One region of the Paenibacillus sp. LjRoot56 genome, then DNA from elsewhere that is predicted to be linked to it. Evidence: riboswitches for the same ligand, from Rfam matches in the RefSeq annotation. Region 1 holds a riboswitch; the other holds the start of a gene.
The links. A riboswitch is a leader RNA that binds a small molecule or an ion and turns the genes downstream of it on or off. The one in region 1 is predicted to bind ZMP and ZTP.

Region 1 (6,162 bases):
CCCATAATGCCCTTTAAAAGCAAAAATCTCATCAACAGCCTGACGATACCCACCTGATTCTCGAAAAGATTCCCTAATTTTTGCAACAGCAGTCAGAAATGAGGAGTCACTTAACACCTGATCTACAGCTTCCTTTAGTTGCTTAGTACTCAAAGTTAGCATTTGCAAAGTCACACCTGCACCGATACTTTCGACTTGCTTAGCAATCATCGGTTGATCAGCGCTTTGTGGGATTACAAGGAGTGGAACCCCATAATAGAGGCCCTCATGCGTACTATTCATGCCACCATGTGTGATAAATAACTTCGTATGAGGCAGTAATTCGGTTTGTGGAACATAGGGTTTCACAGTAAAGTTAGTTGGAATTTCGCCTAAGTCAGATAATTGAACGTTATTCCCAATTGACATGACAACGGCATGTTCAGTATTCCCCAATGCCTCGATACAAAGTTTATAGAAATCAATGGATCGGTTAAACACGGTTCCCAATGAAATGTAAATTGGTTTTTCAGTTCGAATTCCTGTATACGCGTTGCTTTCTGAGCTTAATCTTGTTGAGATCGATGGCCCTACGAATTGATAGGACTGGTCGAACGATTCACCATTTGGTTGAAACTCCCTAGTGGTATATACGATTGTAAGCGGTGCTGGATTACACAATACTTCATAAGGAGAATGGATCTCTACATCATATTTTTCCTTCACCATCATCGTCAGGTTTTGGTATTGCTCATAAATAGGTTTAACGATTTCAGAAGGGACAATATTTAAAAAATGTTCCAACTCTTGATCAATGGATTCTTTGGATTGCGCGAGAGACGTGCAAGAATTAATTGCTGGCAGTTTAAGCATCTGAGCAAGTAAACGTCCACAACCGAACATGGAATCATGAATGATATAATCATATTTTTCATTTTTGATCTGTTCAAGCACGCTTGGTATAACAATATCTGCGGTGAGTAAAAGTCCGTTAATTCTCTCCAATAAGTAATTTCTTCCACCTGTGATGAAGGCTTTTATAAACTTTTGGTCGTCAAATGTTCGTACGGTAGCTCCCGTGTTCTCTATTCGCTCTCTAAACGCTTCTATGCAAAAGTACACGACCTCTTCACCACGGGAAATCAGCTCCTGTACGACTCCGGTAGTGGGATTGATATGTCCCTCTGATCCACCATTCATAAATAAAATGCGCGCCATATCTACCTCTCCTTATGCTAGATGAACAACTCGCTCTTCATTACCGTAACTGCTTGTCCTGACAGTAGAACTCTGTTTTCATGTAAACTAATTTTTAGTATGCCGCCTCTAGCGGATGCCTGATACGCAAACATATCCGTTTTATTTAATTTCTTACCCCAATATGGTGCAAGACCACAATGAGATGAGCCCGTTACGGGGTCTTCATTCACACCGACAGCTGGGAAAAAGCATCTTGAAACAAAGTCAAATTCTTGCGAGCGGCTTGTTACATTGATCCCTCTTGTTTGAATCGTCTGCAACAAAGAAAAATCAGGACTTAGACGCTTAATGATGTCTTCAGATTCAACTTCAATGAAATAATCCCATCTATTTCGTCCAACATATAAAGGAACAATTTGAAGAGCATCCACCAATTCGGATGGATATTCACATGCAATCACAGGTTCTGAAGGAAAATTAAGTTGAATCCAAGCATCATGCTTTATTGCCGTTAAGAGTCCACTTCTGGTAAAGAAACTAGCTCGTTGGTTCAGTGGTAAAATCCCTGTTGCCCACAACATGTGCGCGCTTGCCAATGTAGCATGACCGCACAAATCCACCTCAGAAATAGGTGTAAACCATCTAAGTGAAAACCCGTCTTGCTGAGGAAACAAAAAAGCTGTTTCTGACAGATTCATTTCTGAAGCAATTCGTTGCATCAACTCATCATCAAGAGGTTCAGCAGTTAAACAAACAGCAGCAGGATTTCCATTGAATACTTGATTCGTGAAAGCATCCACAACATAGATTGTTAATGTCATGACAATCCCCCCTATTTTCATCTATATTATTTTAATAAATCTGATCTAAACTTCGGTTAATCTCTGCTCAGCAAAGCCCATCCGACACATCGAATATTGAAAACTCGATTGCTGTATTTTATCAGATAAATCCCACAAATTTGCCAGAAGTCGGACTTCTATGTTTCTTTTAAAAAGCTCACCAAAGAGATTTTGAATTTCGAATCGTCGGATGGGAACCTGTGATTTCTCGCTTACATAATATCCTGCTCCAAGATCCTGTAAATAAAAATCTGACGTATCAAACTCATAGATATACAACGTTGTATTCTTCATCATTTCAAACCATTTATGCTCAATCGCTACGACGTGATTTATGGCATTGGAAGATAAATAGTTCTTTTTATCTTCCTCCGTGGTAGCCTCATTGGTATGAAAAGTAACTCTAGGACAGTTCCTAGGCGTTAGAAAATTGGGGAAACATTTCTCATTAATCGCCCATACTAATCCTTTGGTTGGGTCCAGATCTTTTCTTGAAGGAAGTCTAGGGTTGAAAATAGAAATATCCTTTTCTTCACTTACGTGAAACAATTTCATCTTGCTCCCCCTTTTCATCCTGGGCTAAGCTAACTTTTCTGCCGCATCGACGGTGTGTTTCAACAAGGTAGCGATTGTGACAGGCCCAACTCCAGCAGGAACAGGCGTAATTGCTGATGCTCGATCCTTACAGGCCTCATAATCAACATCCCCAATGTTGCCTTCGTTATACCCTGCATCCAACACGACGGCCCCTTGTTTAATCCAATCCCCTTGCACAAATTTCGGTTTCCCAACTGCCGCTACCACAATATCAGCTAACCGTACCATCTCCTCTAAGTTCGCAGTCTTTGAATGGCATGTCGTTATTGTCGCATTCCGATTGAGTAACATCATGGAAACTGGTTTACCGAGAATGGGGCTTCGCCCTATGACAACAGCGTGCTTGCCTTCCAATGCAATGTGATAATAATCCAATATTGCAAGTATCGCCGCCGGCGTACAAGAAGGGAAATCGGCGAAGCCGAAAGCATTTTGAGCAAATCCAAGCGTCGTTACGCCATCTACATCTTTCTCGATACCAATCGCTTCGAATGCAGCCCTTTCATCAATATGATGAGGAACCGGGTGTTGTAACAAAATCCCATGGACGCTAGGGTCAACATTCAGTTTCTGAATTTCAGCAATCAAATCTGATGTCGAGGTATGCTCGGGAAGTTCAATACGAATCGACTTGATACCAAGTCGTTTACATGCATTTCCTTTCATTCTCACATAAGTAGCTGACGAAGGATCACCACCGACCAGAATCGTAGCTAAGCAAGGAATGATTCCCTTCCCGGCTAATTGATTTATTCTACCTTTCAGCGCCTCTTTCATGTCTGTTGCCACTCGATTACCATCCAAGATTACGGTTTCCGCGGTCATCTTATCATTCCTCTCAAGTTAGGTTCAAACATAAAGAGGTAAGGGGATTTCCCCTTACCTCTTGCCCAGGCGTACGGCCGTTATCGATATGCTCCCTCATGGTTCCCCATGTTCCGCCAGTCACACATCGTTTATTAGTACCTCTATAATAGCAATGAATGCCAATATTTTCAATTACTTTGCACGAACATCAGGACAAGGTTGCAGGTGACATAAAGAACGAATACCACATATTCGTCATGAAAACATCAAGAACGACGAAGTAAAACATCTCAAGTCCAACATTCCGTTCGGACAAACCTTTTCTCCATAAGCGGGTTAACCCATACGAAATAGCAGCAAACAGAAGTAGTAAAATCAAGCTAACCCAAACCGATTGCAAGAAATCCGGCATCACCTGCAGCGCAATAGGTTTACGGTAATCGCCAATAAATAACGCCTTTACCACGAGGTACATCGCCATAGATATGCCAAAGTGCCGCTTCGCATGCTCGTCATAGTGATATTGCCAAAAAACACTGATCACGATTAAATAAAGGCCAGGCAATAGGATCCATTTTAAGCTAATTAGTGCCGTGAGTACGCCAATCCCCCAAAACAACGGCAAATTCCCAGCAGCTTGCTGATAGTCCTCTGCATGAATGCTGTTCATTCGATCTGCATAAGGAAGCTGATCTGTGGTGTAATACACGCGATACGTATCAGCGTTAACGGCGTCCAGCCATATGGCTAGTGAACTCCCTTTGTTCCAAGCAAAAATCGGATATACGGCAAAACCACCGAATTGGCTGATCCGCGAAGCATTCAACATTTTGCCATCCTTAAAGCCAATCTTGTACACCTCTTGACTCGTTTGACGCCTATTTTTCTCATAAACTGACGATGCGACAAGCGTTACTTCACCAGAAGTTGACTGCGTAAATGTCGGATGCAAAATGGTATCGGAATCGTTCCCCTTAGTGACCGGTAGGTTAATAACCTCATCTTGTATCCTATTGGGTTGATTCTCTGGGAAAGTGAGCATATGTAAGGTGCTCTTACCTGACTTGCGTGAGCTCGTTGTATACGCAGTAATAAATGTAGAACCATCTACGCCTAGCGCCATATCATCTAAGCTGCTCGTTGCATAATCTACGTCCTTCAGCTTGATCTGCACAAGTGGCTTCCATGATGCCTCTGCAAGCTTCGCGTAGTGAAAGGATTCACTGCCGTCTTTACTGACGGCGTAAACAAGAGATAGGCTGCTCCCAAAGGTATCCCATGCACCATGAATTTGCTTCACATTCGCTATATCAAGTGTAGTCCAGGTAAGCTTGGCATTCGGATGAAATTCGCTGACATAAAGCGATGAATCATTGTACGCTAGCATAACGCTATTCCCCTTGGGGCCAACTACAGTTTGCACACGAATTATCTCGTTCTCCATGAGTGCGTTCTTCGAACTCCATGAACCACTCTTCCATTCACTCGCGTACAGTTTATTGCCGTCCCCGATCCATATAATATGATCCTTATCTATCATCTTGTAGGCTCGGACAACGCCAACATCTGGTAAAGGACGACTCTCCGTATGATGACGTCCCTCTTCATCAATCGTGACGAATTGTAGAGTTTTCCCGGCTAGATAGGTGAAACTACCATCACCAATCATTTGTACAGGTTCACCATAGGTTGCCAACTGTTGTAATTCCGTTGCGCGGCCGAATGGTTCCGGATATGGCTTCACATTTTCATTAGCTAACATGAAAGACTGAATGATTCCGATGATGACCATGATTGCTAGAAAAGGGACATAGGTAAGTAGCTTCCATCTTGCTTTCTTCACTTCTTATTTCCTCCAAACCTTATTTGAAAAATAAATAATGATGCACATTTAATTTGCCAACGTTCAATAAATGCACATGCCAATGATATCATTGATTCCATTATGCTTCACTAAAAAAATTAGAGCGGTACGATCAATGATTCATCAAGGACCGCCCGCTCATTAATTGTAACGAAACACGAATTCTCAATCCGCTATTTCAAAAATAGAATCCACAATAATCGGCAGATTATCTCTAAGTGAAACAGCGCCGAAGACGGATCGAGCAGACTTCCCCTTTTCGCCGAACACATCCAGCATCAGATCCGAACAGCCATTTAGCACCAAATGATGTTCTTCAAATTCAGGAACAGCATTTACGAATCCTTGCAGTTTGACGACTTGTTTAACATGCTCCAGAGAACCTAGTGCAGCTTGCAGAACAGCAAGAATCTCGATACCAGTTAATCTAGCAAATTGATAACCTTCTTGTGTTGTGTATTCATTCCCCAATTTCCCTTTAGGACTGCCAGATGGGCCCTTGCCAGATACATACAGTAAACCGTTCACTTTCACATAATTCACATATTTCGCTGCGGGTTCACTTGCCGTAGGCAGTGTTATTCCTAGTGCTTCTAATCGTTGAGCAATGGTATGTTCCGGCATAGTAAAATCCCCCTAAATGAATCTATTCTTCTTACCTCTTCACGGCCCAGAACTCATACTTTTTATTCGATACTCACCGTTGACTAGTTGAAGCGTAACATAGCGCCGACAATTTTTGATCCAACCATCTTCGGTTCTTTCACCGCCGCCAGCAATAATGAATTCTAGGGAAGCCGGTAATACATCATAGGTAACAATAAAGTAGGTATCTTCCTCATTTTTTAAAATCTGAATGTCATCATGAATTGT
Region 2 (6,162 bases), on a different contig from region 1:
CGTATTTGTTCGTAAGTACAGTACCCATAGCTTCAAGAACGGCTTGGCTCACGATGTTCTCGGAAGCGATTAGCTCGATTTTGTCGCGTTGACGGCCAAGCTCAAGGTTCATTGCTTCTACGATTTTCGGATCTTGCTTGCTCAAAAAGTTTGTCATCTCATATTCCTCCTAAGGATAATCGTTAATAATAAATTAGCAATCTGCATCAGGTGCAGCTTGTTGATAAAGTTGATCCGCCAGATCTGCGGAATATACAGCTCTAGTACCACCGATGAGCTTCGGCCTAGTGAATGCCATAGTGACATAAGCCTGGCCAATATGGCGAACCAGCGGCCTTACGGGAACAGCGACTCTGCGCAGATGCATCCCAATAAGCGTTGAGCCAATATCGATGCCTGCATGCGCTTGAATCGTCTCGACAACAACCGGCTTCAAGAAGTGTCTGTACGCATAAGAGGCCATCGAACCCCCTGCCTTCGGCACGGGAATCACAGATACCGGTTCAAGCTGCGGAGCCAGCGCCAGCAACTCTTCTTCCACAATCAGCGCACGATTCAAATGCTCGCAGCACTGATAGGCTGCATGCAGCCCGAATTCGCCGCAAATGCGCGCAACCGTCTCAAAAATCGGCTTCGCTGCATTAAGCGTACTCGATGTCCCAATCTGATGCCCGAGAATTTCACTCGTACTCGTACCGATCACAAGAATGTTACCAGGGCGAAGCCCGCCCACTGTAACCAGCTCTCGCAGATTCGCTTCCAAAGCTTCCGCTGCTGCTATAGGGTCAAATACGGAATCACTCATTATGCATCCTCATTTCTAGGGATGTACCGTGAAACGATCTTCGATGCTCTGCACTTTGTTGATGCGATTCTTATGGCGGACACCTTCAGAAAACTCGGTCTCTAACCAGATTTTAACGATTTCTTCCGCTACGCCAGGTCCAACTACTCGCTCACCCATCGCTAGCACGTTCGTATCATTATGTTCGCGCGTCGCTTTCGCGGAGAAGAGGTCATGCACAAGTGCACAGCGAATTCCCGGAACTTTATTGGCAGCAATGGACATCCCAATGCCAGTTCCACAAAGCAGAATCCCTTTATCTGCCTCGCCTGAAACGACTTTTTCGCAAACTTGAAGTGCATAATCCGGATAATCGACGGAGTCGCCGCAGCTGCATCCGAAATCGATCACTTGATGACCTAATGATTCAATAAAAGGAATGATAACATCTTTCAAACGATAGCCTGCATGATCTGCACCTAAAGCAATTTTCATGAATAAAACGCTCCTTTTTGACTGTTCGAATCCGACCATCCTATTATATCCCAAAGCTCACCAAAAACGAAAAAAAGAGCGCACACGCTAAAAAACGCGCGTTGCTCTTTTGCCCAGGCGACCGGCCGTATAGCTCAATGCTCCATTGTGGTTACTCCCACTCGTCGCCAGTTACATTGAGTCTTGCTTGTTATTTGTATTTTATCGCATTCCCAGCAATGTGTAAAGCTCTATTGGCCTATCCCACTGAGGGCCTTTATGGAAAAAGCAAACGTCCGAGTTAACCTCGGAAGACTAGCGTATTTTTTTTACCAATTTATCTAGGCTCCGACTAATTTCCTCGGCTGTATACCGATAATCGGCTAGTGATCCACCATAAGGATCTGAAATATCATAGTCTGGAATTGTGTTTTCCAGCGCATACATACGGCTTCTTTCTTCCACAGATACCGTCTGAGATAGCGCTTGTTTGAGCTGAAGCTCTGTCGCAAGCTGCTCTCGCTCCTCAATCGCATTGAGAATGCGAGCATCGTCCTCTACATACTCTTTGAGCGTATACGTCTTCTCGACCGCATGAGGAAAGCGTCCAATCACGGTACGTTTATGACCCGTCGTCATCGTCAAGACCAGATCAGCCCAATCGACATCCGCAGCACTAATCGCTAGCGAACTAATCGATTCCTTGAAACCCGCTTCATGAAGAAGTGACTGGCTGTTTCTCGATATCGGACCACCCGTCATTGCAGATACACCTGCCGAACGGACCTCCGCCGCAAGCCCCTCTTGATGCACCCTCATACGCAGCAAACCTTCAGCTAACGGACTGCGGCACGTATTTCCTGTACAGACAAATAGAATTCGCAACATGAAATCCTCCCTAGAATAAACGGCTATACCACCGTTCGTACTTACACGTATTGTATCATAGTAAAAACTTGATCCCAAACCCTAATAGGATAAGTCCACCGAATGCCTCACCATATTCCCCAACCCAACCGCTAACTCGTCTTCCTAGCAGCAAGCCCGCTATTGAGAGTAAGCCGCCAAATAGACCGAAGATCAGTACGGTAAGCACAATGTCCGTCGCAAACATCCCAAGAGAAACACCCACTGAGAAGGAATCTATACTAACACTGAGTGCAAATATAATAAGCCCCCATAACGTTCGATGATCGAAGGCCGAAGCCTCTTCCCCGCGTATCGAGCTATATACCATATGTGCGCCAAGCAAAATAAGTAAACATCCCCCTGCCGCCGTAGCGACATTTCCCAGAAGGAGGGAGACATACTGCCCCATAAACATCCCCATCAATGGCATGAGCACGTGAAAGAGACCGATAATTATGCTGATTTTCAAAATATCCAACAGACGAATGCCCTTCATCCCTATGCCAATTCCTAACGAAAAAGCATCTAGGCCCAAAGCAATCGCCATTATTCCAATTGTCATGAGTTGCCCAACTTGTACCCCAGATGCGAGCATAGCACGATCCCCCTTGTCCACGATTCTTTCTCAAGATATGCGGACAAACTGGGAATCATGCTAATTTAGAGGAGAACCCGCTCGTGGCCTGCTGCTTTGAGCAGTCGATTCATAATGGCGCTGCCAATCCCTGCATCTGGAACACCTTCTGCAACAATATAGCTAATGCCTTTGTGATCAAAAGTCCGCAGAGCGGCATAAAGATCTCGAGCTATTGTTTCTGGCTGTGACAAGGAGCCGCATGCGACAACGAGATCCGCTCGGTATCCGCCTACTCTTTCTTCAAAAGTGAGAATACCCGTTGACTCTCCCCGTGACTTTGCGGCATCGATATCGCGTTGAATCCATGCGGAGACTTCTAGCTCGTCGTCCCCTTGAACGATATGCATATAGCCTTTCGGCGCATAGTGCGTGTACTTCATACCTGGCGCACGAGGCGTATCCGCAGCTTCAACCTCTGTCGGTTCAGCTACATGAATACGCATATCTGGCAAAACCGCCTGCAGCTGCTCCGAAGTCACTCCACCTGGCCGCAACACGTATAACTCACCGTCTACAAGTTGAATAACCGTAGATTCTACACCGACACCCGTTGCACCACCGTCTACAATCCCGCCAATCTTGCCATCCAAATCATCTCGCACATGCGATGCCAACGTCGGGCTCGGTCTACCCGAGCTATTCGCGCTCGGCGCTGCGATCGGAAGTCCCGCTTCCCGCAGCAACTGTAGGGCTACCGGATGGTCTGGGATACGAATACCGACCGTTTGCAGTCCAGCCGTAACGAACGGCGAAAGGCTACCTGCACGTACAGGTAGCACAATGGTTAATGGTCCAGGCCAGAAAGCCTTCATTAGCGCCCGATGATAAGCTGTGAGACTATCTGGCTGAACAAGGCCTGAGAGCTGCGTCGCATCAGCGATATGTACGATTAGAGGATTGTCGGAGGGCCTCCCTTTTGCGGCAAAAATCTGCAGAACCGCTTCGGTATTCGTCGCATCGGCACCAAGTCCGTAAACCGTTTCAGTCGGAAAAGCGACTGTATCCCCTTGTCGCAAGAGACTTGCTGCCTCTGCTATATCCTGGGCTAACTCACTCTGCTCGCCTTGATCCACGTTCCAATAGGTTGTCACAATCACTCTCATCCTTACTTGTATGAAATAAAATGTACATTAGCTAAACCAGGAAAAGATCGCCTTAAACATTTCCCAGATAAAGAACTTCACTTTCGGTTGAGCTGGCTCTTCGGTCGTGGAAGTTGAAACTGAAGCTGCTACTACCTCAACTTTAGCGTCCTTCTTAGCAACTTTCTCTGTAGAAGCAGCTTTGTCCTTGCTAGTTTTAGCCTTATCTTCTTTAACCGGTTGCTTTTCCTTGCCGTTCTCATCCGTTGTTTTGGCCACTACAACTGCTGCCGAAGCAACCGCTTCACCCGATACGGAATCTACAAAGCATAACGGTGGAAATAAGACGCACCACCAATTTTGTCCTTCACCAGAACCAATCACAACACGTAAAGCTTCATAATCCCCAGCTGGGTAGACATCGTTACCGTACATTTTGGTTGGAAAAGGGACAACACCTAGCTCCACTGTATGCGGGTAGTTGTAGCCGCGGGAGGCAATCATCTCGCCAACGAGTTGATCGAATTCAGGCAAATGCGCATTCACGACCGCTCTAGCCTCGTCCAAGGAATGTGGTCCAACAACCCAATCCGCCATACGGGCAATAATCGCATCGCGAATCTCGCGTTTCAAGGCTTGGTCCTGCGCAGAATCCGAGTTTGCTAGAATACGCAAACGAATCGATTCTTCTGGTATCGTAGGCGAAATAACCGCCGCATTCGTACGATTGGATTCCCAACACATAATCATAAGTATAAGTGCAAAAACAATGAATGATAAGCTCTTAACTGAGTGGCGCTCCGTTCTCTTAACCATGGAGAGTAGCCCCTTTCCCTTTCCCGTCATCTACTAGCCAGTATGGACAATAGTGGGTGGGGCTAAACCTATGAATCTATTATTTTTTGCAAAATGATAGAGTTGGTCCTCCGAATAGAGAGAGGAAGTGAGGTAGCCGATCTCGGAGGATCGGCTACTCGGAAGCACGAATCGCGATCACGTGGCGATCGATCCCTTGGAGATCCTGCACGAAGCGGATCTCCCTCCAATCCGCGGCGGCGCGCAGCAACGCCGCAACCGCCTCCGCCTGCCCGATGCCCACCTCGAACCCGACCACGGTCGGGATTCGTGGCAGCCGATGCAGCTGAGAGACCATCCGGCGGTATAGGTCGAGTCCCTCGACACCGCCGAATAGAGCAGTGTGCGGCTCGAATAGCCGCACCTCAGGCATCAGCGCCGGCAGGTCGCCATCCGGAATGTAGGGTGGGTTCGACACCACCATATCCGGCGCGAGCCCGCGCTCAATATAAGGCTCGAGGAGGTCGCCCTCGAGCCAGGTTATCCGCGCAGCCACGTCGTGGCGCTGCGCATTCTTACGGGCCATCTCCAGCGCTGCCGCGGAGATGTCGCTGGCTGCCACGCGCCACGCAGGGCGCGCGTGTGCGATTGTCACCGGGATGATACCACTCCCGGTGCCCACATCCGCAAGCAGCGGAGCGCCTTGCGGGAACAGACGCGAACCCTCGTGGAGCATCGCCTCCACGAGCAGCTCGGTCTCCGGCCGCGGGATCAGCACGGCCGGCCCGACTTCAAACGGAAGGCCGAAGAAATCCTGCTCACCGGTAATGTACTGCACCGGTTCACCCGCGGCCTTCCTTGCAACGAGCTGGTCCCACGTAGCGACCAGCTCCACTGGCATCTGTTCCTGCCACCAGCGGAACAGCAGTTCAGTCCGCGTACAGCCACCTAAGAGGTGCTGCAACAATAACTCTGTGCAAGACGAAGCCTCTGCGACGCCTTGCTCCGCTAAAAAAGAAGAAGCCTTCACAAAGGCTTCTCTCACACTCATGTTGGCAGTCGTCATTACATTGCCTCTAAGGCATCGGATTGTGCAGCAATCGTTAACGCTGACACAATTTCCGCCATATCGCCGTTCAGCACCGTCTCCAAACGGTGAAGGGTCAAGCCGATACGGTGATCGGTAATCCGGCTTTGCGGGAAGTTGTACGTACGAATACGCTCTGAACGGTCGCCCGTTCCGACTTTGCTTTTACGCTCGCCGGCATATTTCGCTTCTTCTTCTTCACGCAATTTATCTGAAATCCGCGTACGAAGTACGCGAAGCGCTGACTCTTTATTGGAGTTCTGCGATTTACCATCCTGACACGTTGCGACGATACCCGTTGGTACGTGGGTTACACGCACAGCGGATTTCGTTGTATTAACGGACTGACCGCCTGCTCCACTGGAACAGAATGTGTCTACGCGAATATCCGCAT

Region 2: linked by a shared signal. The riboswitch ahead of rpiB (ribose 5-phosphate isomerase B) and the one ahead of ACSQ8O_RS27340 (bifunctional 5,10-methylenetetrahydrofolate dehydrogenase/5,10-methenyltetrahydrofolate cyclohydrolase) in region 1 are both predicted to bind ZMP and ZTP.

What each region holds. Positions count from the first base shown of each region.
Region 1 is NZ_CAXURV020000004.1:363,469-369,630, forward strand. Features, by position in the region: gene ACSQ8O_RS27325 (macrolide family glycosyltransferase) at 1-1,197, opposite strand, end outside; gene ACSQ8O_RS27330 (PhzF family phenazine biosynthesis protein) at 1,215-2,000, opposite strand; gene ACSQ8O_RS27335 (DUF6886 family protein) at 2,046-2,576, opposite strand; gene ACSQ8O_RS27340 (bifunctional 5,10-methylenetetrahydrofolate dehydrogenase/5,10-methenyltetrahydrofolate cyclohydrolase) at 2,601-3,443, opposite strand; ZMP/ZTP riboswitch at 3,500-3,577, opposite strand; gene ACSQ8O_RS27345 (hypothetical protein) at 3,634-5,268, opposite strand; gene ACSQ8O_RS27350 (RidA family protein) at 5,455-5,913, opposite strand; gene ACSQ8O_RS27355 (hypothetical protein) at 5,953-6,162, opposite strand, start outside.
Region 2 is NZ_CAXURV020000001.1:244,284-250,445, forward strand. Features, by position in the region: gene glyA (serine hydroxymethyltransferase) at 1-157, opposite strand, end outside; gene ACSQ8O_RS01080 (TIGR01440 family protein) at 194-805, opposite strand; gene rpiB (ribose 5-phosphate isomerase B) at 821-1,279, opposite strand; ZMP/ZTP riboswitch at 1,384-1,464, opposite strand; gene ACSQ8O_RS01090 (low molecular weight protein arginine phosphatase) at 1,574-2,146, opposite strand; gene ACSQ8O_RS01095 (manganese efflux pump MntP) at 2,202-2,762, opposite strand; gene ACSQ8O_RS01100 (L-threonylcarbamoyladenylate synthase) at 2,828-3,907, opposite strand; gene spoIIR (stage II sporulation protein R) at 3,935-4,702, opposite strand; gene prmC (peptide chain release factor N(5)-glutamine methyltransferase) at 4,857-5,747, opposite strand; gene prfA (peptide chain release factor 1) at 5,747-6,162, opposite strand, start outside.